DNA from 3 places in the Neisseria dentiae genome. Region 3 is predicted to be linked to each of the others. Evidence: predicted binding sites of a transcription regulator. Region 3 holds the regulator's gene; each other region holds the start of a gene.
The links. Region 3 encodes FNR, which switches genes on or off when oxygen is low (the NO sensors DNR and NnrR bind a similar motif). Its sites were predicted from a motif close to TTGATNNNNATCAA; they were not measured.
Positions count from the first base shown of each region.

Region 1: pflB (formate C-acetyltransferase) is a predicted target of FNR. The motif match lies at 1,971-1,984, and genes of this name have one in related genera.
Region 2: ccoN (cytochrome-c oxidase, cbb3-type subunit I) is a predicted target of FNR. The motif match lies at 1,706-1,719, and genes of this name have one in related genera.

Region 1 covers NZ_CP059570.1:379,212-382,498, reverse strand. The annotation lists gene pflB (formate C-acetyltransferase) at 1-1,853, opposite strand, end outside; gene H3L92_RS01805 (FAD-binding oxidoreductase) at 2,265-3,287, opposite strand, start outside.
Region 2 covers NZ_CP059570.1:1,924,402-1,927,688, forward strand. The annotation lists gene H3L92_RS09075 (M61 family metallopeptidase) at 1-1,660, opposite strand, end outside; gene ccoN (cytochrome-c oxidase, cbb3-type subunit I) at 1,983-3,287, shown strand, end outside.
Region 3 covers NZ_CP059570.1:2,164,406-2,167,692, forward strand. The annotation lists gene H3L92_RS10125 (CysB family HTH-type transcriptional regulator) at 231-1,181, shown strand; gene fnr (fumarate/nitrate reduction transcriptional regulator Fnr) at 1,252-1,986, opposite strand; gene hemN (oxygen-independent coproporphyrinogen III oxidase) at 2,138-3,287, shown strand, end outside.

The sequences.
Region 1 (3,287 bases), 970 kb from region 3:
CCGGTTTTTTTGCCGTAAACCACGTTGGAAGTGATGGTAAGCACGGATTGGGTCGGAATCGCGTTGCGGTACATCGGGTGGGTGGCCACTTTGCGCATGAAGCGTTCTACCAAATCGCAGGCGATGTCGTCAACGCGGTCGTCGTTGTTACCGAACTGCGGGTATTCGCCTTCTATTTCAAAATCGACAGCAATATTGTTTTCATCGCGCACGGGTTTCACTTTCGCATATTTGATGGCGGAAAGCGAGTCGGCGGCTACCGACAAGCCGGCGATACCGCAGGCCATGGTGCGTTTGATGTCGCGGTCGTGCAGGGCCATCAGCGCGGCTTCATACGAATATTTGTCATGCATGTAGTGGATGATGTTCAACGCGGTAACGTATTGGGTGGCCAACCAATCCATAAAGTTGTCCATTTTCGCCATCACGGTGTCGAAATCCAACACTTCGTCGAGAATCGGCTCGGATTTGGGGCCGACCTGTTCTTTCGATTTTTCGTCCACGCCGCCGTTGATTGCGTACAGCAGGGTTTTGGCCAGGTTGGCACGCGCGCCGAAGAACTGCATTTGTTTGCCGACCACCATCGGGCTGACGCAGCAGGCAATGGCGTAGTCGTCGCTGTTGAAGTCGGGGCGCATCAAGTCATCGTTTTCGTATTGGATAGACGAAGTGTCGATGGATACTTTGGCGCAGAAATGCTTGAAGCCGTCGGGCAGCTGTTCGGACCACAACACGGTGATGTTCGGCTCGGGTGACGGACCCATGTTATACAGAGTGTGCAAGAAGCGGAAGCTGTTTTTGGTTACCAGCGTGCGGCCGTCCAAGCCCATGCCGCCGATGGATTCGGTGGCCCAAATCGGGTCGCCCGAGAACAATTGGTCGTATTCGGGGGTGCGCAAAAAGCGTACCATACGCAGCTTCATCACCAAGTGATCGATCAGCTCTTGCGCTTCGATTTCGGTTAACGTGCCGTTTTGCAGGTCGCGCTCGATAAAGATGTCCAAGAAAGTGGCCACACGGCCGAACGACATGGCGGCGCCGTTTTGCGATTTCACGGCAGCCAAGTAGGCGAAGTAAGTCCACTGCACGGCTTCGCGGGCGTTTTTGGCGGGACCGGAAATATCAAAACCATAGCTCGCGGCCATTTCTTTCATTTGGCCCAAGGCTTTGTGCTGGTCGTTGATTTCTTCGCGGCGGCGGATTACTTCTTCCAAGTTTTTACCGGCTTCCAAATCGGGTTGCAGCGAATTGAACTGCGCCACTTTGTCGGCCATCAAACGGTCGATACCATACAACGCCACGCGGCGGTAGTCGCCGATGATGCGGCCGCGGCCGTAAGCATCGGGCAGGCCGGTCAGCACGCCTGATTTGCGGCAGCGGCGGATATCGGGGGTGTAAACGTCGAACACGCCCTGGTTGTGGGTTTTACGGTATTTGGTGAAGATTTCGGTTACGGTGGGGTTCAGCTCCACACGGTAGATATTGCAGGAATCCTGCACCATTTTCAGGCCGCCGAAAGGCATGATGGAGCGTTTCAACGGTTCGTCGGTTTGCAGGCCGACGATGGTTTCCAAATCTTTGTCGATATAGCCAGGGCCGTGGCTGGTGATGCCGGAAACCACTTGGGCGTCGATTTTATAAGGCTCGTGGGTGCGGTTTTCCACTTTGATGCCTTCCATCACTTCGGCCCACAGTTTGGTGGTGGCTTCGGTGGCCGGCGCTAAAAAGTCGGCGTTACCTTCATAAGGCGTGTAGTTTTTCTGAATAAAATCACGTACGTCAATACTGTTCTCCCACTCGCCGGCTTTAAAGCCGGCCCATGCGGCGGGGCGCTCTTGTGCGGTGGTAGCCATTTTTGAACTCCTTGTTTTTTCAAACGATAAGAAACGGGTTACATGAAACTTAATGGGCACAGAATAGCACTTATTCAAGACGGATGCGCTGCGATTTTATTGAAACAAAATTACTACTTGATATAAATCAGGTAACAAAATGTAGTAGGATAAAACAGCCGGGCAAACTCTGTTACGCAGCAAAAAACAGGCGTAAAATAATTAAATTGTGCGGATTAAAACAGGCCGTCTGAAAACATTTCAGACGGCCTGAAAATTTTTCACGGGCCAACGATTATTTTGGCAGGCTGAAACCTGTGCAAAACCCAAGAAAAGTTTATTTACCGTTATTAGCTTCGCAAAGGCCGCAAGCCGGATATTTCAGACGGCCTGCCCGAATTTTTCACAAGCCTTTGGCCGTCTGAAACAAAACTACGGCAGCAATTTGCCCGGGTTCATAATGCCGCGCGGATCAAGTTCGGCCTTCACCGCCCGCATCAATGCGATTTCCGCCGCACTGCGCACGCTCGGCAGCCATTGCTTCTTCACTATGCCGATACCGTGCTCCGCCGCCACCGTGCCGTTGCAGGCCAACACGTTTTCATACACCACGGCATTCACCGCATCCTCATATTCATACACCCCGTTATCCAGCACGCCGGGCAGGAAAGTGTTGTAGTGCAGGCTGCCGTCGCCCAAATGGCCGAACACCACGATATTGATGCCGGAAAAAGCCGTTTGAAGCGCAGTTTCGCAATCGGCCACAAACCCGGCCACGTTTTCAATCGGCACCGCAATATCGTGTTTGATACTGGCGCCCAGATTGCGCTGTGATGCGGAAATATTTTCCCGCAACGTCCACAAGGCTTGGCGTTCGGTTTCGGATTGCGCCGCCACGGCATTGTCGAAACCGTGCGCCAGCAAAAACTCCGCCAACTCCTCGCCCAAGCCGCCGCTTTCCATCGAATCGGCCAACTCCAGCAGAATATGCCACGGCGCATCAACCGGTTGGCCGATGCGGCTGAAATCCGACGACAACGCCAACGCAAAACGGCTGACCAGCTCGAAGCTGCACAAACGCTCGGCAAAACCGCCCTGCACCAGCGTGAGCAGCTCCACCGCCCGCTCTATCGAATCCACCCCCACCCACACGGTTTCAACGGTTTTCGGCAGCGCAAACAGTTTCAACGTTGCCCCCGTTATCACACCCAGCGTGCCTTCGCTGCCGATAAACAGATGGCGCAAATCATAACCGGTGGTGTTTTTGTGCAGCGGGTGCAGGTGCGAAACCAATTCGCCGTTTGGCAAAACCACTTCCAGCCCCAACACCAAATCACGCATGGTTCCGTAGCGCAACACATTCAATCCGCCCGCATTGCAGGCGATATTGCCGCCGATTTGGCACGACCCTTCGCTGGCCAGACTCAACGGAAACAGCCGCCCCGCCTCCGCCGC
Region 2 (3,287 bases), 240 kb from region 3:
CAGTTTCATGCAACACACCGTGGCGGAAATAGTGAATATGCACAGTTTCACCTATATCGAACTGCGCCCACTGCTTCTCGAAGGCTGTGCAGGCAAAGCCGTTTAGGGCGATGATTTTGTCTTTCGGGCACAGCGCGGCCTGCTCGGCACTGCCGCCGTTGAACACATGGGTTAAAGTAATGTCGCCGTTATCCTGCTTGAAACGTGCGCCCAAATCGCTTGCCGGCCACATCACTTCTCCGCCGCCCAAGCCGCCACCGTGGCTGTGCGGCGCGGCCAGCCATTCCAACTTCACGCCCGCAAGCTCCAAGCTGCTTTGCAGGGGAAGGTCGTCGGTGGAATATAAGGCCGTCTGAAAAAAACCGCTCAAATCCAAACCGGTGATTTCTTGGCAATATGCCTGCCATTGCCGCTCTTCGATGCCTTTGCCGTTTTCGCGCCAATTGCGGTAGAGCGTGTGCATCACCGTATCCAAACTGTGCTTGCCCGCGCTTCTGCCGCGAATCTGCAAATCCAGACACAAAGCTGCCAGTGCGCCTTTCTGATAATAGCTCACGATGGCATTGGGGCTGTTTTCGTCTTGCTTGTAAAACTTGTTCCACGCGGTAAAACTTGATTGTGCCAAAGTCTGTTTCAGACGGCCTTTGCCCTGCTGCACGCGGGTAATGCCTTGCGCCAGCAGTTTCAAATAGGCTTCCGGCGCAATCACGCCGCTGCGGGCTAAAAACAGATCGTCGTAATAAGACGTAATGCCCTCAAACGCCCATAACTGCTCGGTATAGCTTTCGCTGTCCAAGCGGTAAGGCTCAAACGCGGCGGGCTTGATGGATTTTACGTTCCACGCATGGAAATACTCGTGGCCGAACAACCCGAGCAGCTGGATATAGGCATCATCCGGCCCGCCCATGCCGCGCGCAGGCAGGCTGTTGCGGTCGGCCAAGAGCGCCGTGCTGCTGATGTGCTCCAAACCGCCGTAAATGTTATCGCCCACATGCAGCAGAAACAGATATTCTTGAAACGGTGCCGCGCCGGCAAACATTTCCAACTCGGCCGCGCAGATTTTCTGCACGTCGCCGAGCAAACGACCGCGGTCGAAATCACGGTAATGCCCGCTCAAAACGATACGGTGCGGAATACCGCAAGCCTCGAAGTGCAACGTTTCAAACAAACCCAGCTCAAACGGATAATCGATTAGTTCGGCATAAGAGGCCGTCTGAAAAGTACGCCCGCCCGCCGCCGGCATCGTTGTGGCAATCTGCCAGTTTTCGGGCAATCGCGGGAAAGTAATCTGATGTAGCCCGTTTTCGTATCCTTCCACCCGGAGCAATAGGCAGGCACCGTCGAAAAAGCCGCGCTCCGCACTCAAAAACGAACCGCGCACGGATAAGTCAAACGCATAAACAGTGTAGTGGATTTGCCACTCTCCGCCCGGGTTCTCAGCCGTCCATTCGTTTTTCGACACCTGTTCCAATGCAACCGGCCTACCATTGCAGCAGGCCTCGATAGAGATGATATGGCGCGAAAAATCGCGAATCAGATAACTGCCCGGAACCCAATTGGGCAGCTTGATTTGTAAAGGACGGTTATCTTTTGAATAAAAACTCAAACAAACCCGCCACAGATGGGCGGCTGGTTCGGGAGTGAGGGTGTATTGGATCATGGCATTACCGGCACGGTTAAAGTTTGTATGGCTGCTTGAGTAAATTTGACTTATGTCAAGAAACTTTATGTAGTGAATCTATAATCTAACAAAATATGGCCGAAATCAACCCGCCCCGCTCGGTAAAAATTGCGGTTTTATGCCGATTCGGCTTGGTACGGCACGGGTTTTGATTTAGAATGCACGGGTTAAGCTGCCGTAAATTGCCTATCCGCGCAACTACTCGGTGTTAAATTAAGAAAAATCGGGTGTATCTTTGGTGTGTTTCAGCAAGCCGGAGCAAACCGATAAGTGTAAATTGCCATGTTTAATGGAGACCCTTATGGAAACGCAAACATATAACTACAAGGTGGTGCGCCAATTTGCCATCATGACTGTAGTTTGGGGTATCGTGGGCATGCTGGTGGGGGTGATTATCGCCGCCCAACTGTTCCTGCCCGCCCTCAACCTTGCAGACATCGGACCTTGGTTCCACTTCGGCCGCCTGCGCCCGCTGCACACCAATGCGGTGATTTTCGCCTTCGGCGGCTGCGGCTTGTTCGCCACATCATATTATGTAGTGCAGCGCACCTGCAACGTGCGCCTGTTCGGCGGCAAATGGCTGCCCGCCTTCACATTCTGGGGCTGGCAGCTGGTTATCGTTTTGGCCGCCATCACCCTGCCGCTGGGCTATACCCAGGGTAAGGAATATGCCGAATTGGAATGGCCGATCGATATCCTGATTGCGTTGGTATGGGTTGCCTACGCCATCGTGTTCTTCGGCACCATCGCCACCCGGAAAATCAAACACATCTATGTAGCCAACTGGTTCTACGGCGCATTTATTTTGGCCGTGGCATTGCTGCACATCGTTAACAGCCTGGCCATTCCTGCCGGCGCCATGAAATCTTATCCGCTTTACTCGGGTGCCATCGACGCCATGGTTCAATGGTGGTACGGCCACAATGCCGTGGGCTTCTTCCTGACCGCCGCTTTCTTGGGCATGATGTATTACTTCGTACCCAAACAAGCCGGCCGCCCGGTTTACTCTTACCGTTTGTCTGTCGTGCACTTCTGGGCGCTGATTTTCACCTATATGTGGGCAGGCCCCCACCACCTGCACTACACCGCACTGCCCGACTGGACCCAATCTTTGGGCATGGTGTTGTCATTGATTCTGTTCGCACCCTCATGGGGCGGCATGATTAACGGCATCATGACCTTATCCGGCGCATGGCACAAACTGCGCACCGACCCGATTTTGAAATTCCTGGTGGTTTCCCTCTCGTTCTATGGTATGTCCACTTTCGAAGGCCCGATGATGTCGATTAAAACCGTCAACGCATTGAGCCACTACACCGACTGGACCGTGGGCCACGTTCACTCAGGCGCTTTGGGCTGGGTAGGCTTCGTTACCATCGGCGCGATTTACTACCTGATTCCGCGCCTGTTCGGCCAAAAAGAAATGTACAGCACCAAACTGATCGAAGCGCACTTCTGGATTGCCACCATCGGCGTTGTGCTCTACATCGCTTCCATGTGGATTTCCGGCGTGATGCAGGGTCTGATGTGGGGCGCGTTGAACGACGACGGCACACTCACCTACTCTTTCGTTGAATCGGTTAAACGCAGCATGCCTTTCTATATG
Region 3 (3,287 bases):
GCAAGCAAATCAACATTTGCGGGGCAATCCCGTTGCACGGAAGCAACAGTTAACGCCGCCAGCCAGCCATGACTAGTTAATATCAATAACAGATTGTTTATTAAAAAACAAAAGCTTTAACCCTTTCACCGAGACAATCGGGCAGATTTTGCCAAAGTGTGCTACATTGCCAAGCGTTTGTCGTACAGAATCTACAAAACCCATAAACTCCCGCCGCTTGGTTTTTTAAGATGAAATTACAGCAATTGCGTTACGCGCTCGAAGTTTACCGCCACAATCTGAATGTATCTGAAGCCGCCGAAGCCCTGTTTACTTCCCAACCGGGCATTTCCAAACAAATCAGGCTGCTGGAAGAAGAGTTGGGAATACAGATATTTATCCGCAGCGGCAAACGCGTGGTCTCGGTTTCGCAACCGGGCAAGGCGGTTTTAGAGCTGGCCGAAAGGATTTTGCGCGATGTGCAGAATATTAAGAATATCGGCAGCGAGTTTACCGAACACGACAGCGGTTCGTTAACCATCGCCACCACCCACACGCAGGCACGTTATGCGCTGCCGGCCATTGTGGCGGAATTTGTGCAGCGCTACCCCAAAGTGCGCCTGAGCATCAAGCAGGGCAGCCCCGACGTGCTGGCGCAAATGGTGGTTAACGGCGAAGCCGACTTTGCAATTGCCACCGAAGCGCTGGAGGAAAACGGCGAGTTGCGCAAACTGCCCTGCGAAGCGTGGACACATGCGGTGGTTGTGCCGGACGACCATCCGCTTTTAGACTGCCGCCATCCGTTGGCAATCGAAGACTTGGCGGCTTTTCCGCTGGTAACTTACGAATTTGCCCTTAACCACAACAATAATATTGCCCGTGCGTTTCAGAAAGCCCGCTTGGATTTGCCTACCGTGGCGTTGTCGTCGGCCGACACCGATGTGTTGAAAACCTATGTAAGGCTGGGCCTGGGCGTGGGTTTGATGGCGAAAATGGCTTACGATGTCAAAACCGACAGTGATCTGCACCTGATCGATGCTTCGCATTTGTTCGAGCCTTCCCACACCTACATCGCACTGCGGCCGGATACCTATCTGCGCGGCTATACTTATGACTTTATTAATCTGTTTGCACCCAAACTCACCCGCACGCAGATTGACAAAATGTTATATGAACCGATTGAGGAAGATTTTTCCATCTAAAATCCTAAACGGAAATATTTAAAGGCCGTCTGAAAAATATTTTTCAGACGGCCTTTTGGGGTTCAAATAGTTATACGGCGTGTTCGCAGCCGGAAACCATTTTCTTCAAAGCCTGCGGCTCTAAAATTTTGATGTGTTTGTGTTCGACCAAAATCAGCCCTTCGTGATGGAATTTCGACAAGGTTCGGCTGACGGTTTCCAGTTTCAACCCCAGATAGCTGCCGATTTCTTCGCGCGACATCCGCAAAATAAAATCATTGGCGGCAAAACCGCGGGCATACAGGCGGTTGGACAAGTTGAGCAGAAAAGCCGCCAACCGCTCTTCGGCGCGCATATTGCCCAACAGCAGCATCACGCCTTGGTCGCGCACGATTTCGCGGCTCATCAGGCGGAAAAAGTGGGTTTGCAGGCTGGGAATATTCTTTCCCAACTCTTCCATATGCGAAAACGGCAGCTCGCACACTTCGCTGTCTTCCAAGGCCACGGCATCGCAACTGTGGGTGTGTGTGCAGATGCCGTCCATGCCGATCAGTTCGCCCGACATGAAAAAGCCGGTTACTTGGTCGCGCCCGTCCTGGCTGGCGATGGTGGTTTTGAAGAAACCCGTGCGGATGGCAAACAGTGAGGTAAACGGCTCGCCCGCACGAAAGAGATATTCGCCTTTTTTCAAACGCCGGCTTTGGCGGATAACGGCATCCAGTTGGGCGAACTCGGTCGGCATCAGCCCAACGGGCAGGCACAGTTCGCGTAAGGAACACGTTGAACACAGCGTTTTCATCTGATGTTGGGCAGTGTGTGCGGGCATAGCGGGCACCTTTTCTTCTGAGCAACTTTTATATAGTTAAGCCGCGACTTAAGGACTATTGACTCCAGTCAAGGCTTGTTTATGATAGTGCAGGTATTCTATCAAACTACCTTTGGTTTGCCTATCCATTCCGAATCAAGAAAATTATTTAATGAAAATCATAAAGATACACAACAACACTGAGCCTGAATTCGACCGCGGGCTGATTGCTTCTCTACCTTCCAACGGCCCCCGCTACACTTCTTACCCGACCGCCGACCGCTTCCACAGCGGTTTTGGCGAAACCGACTATTTGGAATCACTCAATATGCGTCACGCAGGGGCTTTAAACAAACCCTTGTCGCTTTATATCCATATTCCTTTCTGCAATACCATCTGCTATTACTGCGGCTGCAACAAAATCATCACGAAAGACAAAACCCGCGCCGATGCCTACCTCGAATACCTCGAAAAAGAAATGGCGCTGCTCGCCCCACATCTGGACGGCCGCCATCAGTTGGCGCAGCTGCATTTCGGCGGCGGCACACCCACGTTTTTGAGCGACGGGCAGCTTGAGCGCGTTTTTGCGATGATACGGCGCTATTTCGATTTGATTCCCGGCGGCGAATATTCGATAGAAATCGACCCGCGCAAGGTCAGCCGCGAAACCGTGCTGCATTTGGGCAGGCTGGGCTTCAACCGCATGAGCGTGGGCATTCAGGACTTCGACCCGAAAGTGCAGGAAGCAGTCAACCGCGTGCAAACTGTTGAAGAAACGCGCGAAGTGATTGAGACCGCACGCGAAGCGGGGTTCAAATCGGTGAGCGTGGATCTGATTTACGGCCTGCCGCACCAATCGCTCGAAAGCATCAAACCCACCCTCGAAACCGTGCTTTCGCTCGACCCCGACCGCCTGGCGCTTTACCACTACGCCCATCTGCCGCATATTTTCAAACCGCAGCGCCGCATCGACACCGCCGCCGTTCCCGGCAGCGAAGAAAAACTCGATATTCTGCAATACGCCGTGCAAACGCTCACCGCCCGCGGCTATGTATTTATCGGCATGGATCATTTCGCCAAACCCGACGACGAACTCTCGCTGGCGTTGAAAGAAGGCTGGCTGCAACGAAATTTCCAAGGCTATTCCACTTATGCCGACTGTGATCTGATTGCCTTGGGCGTGTCGTCTATCGGCAAAATCGCCAATGTCTATGTTCAGAACGAGCGCGACATCGATGCCTACTACGCCGCCATCGACGCCGGCCGCCTGCCCGTGATGCGCGGCTACCGCCTCAACCAGGACGACCTGCTGCGGCGCAACA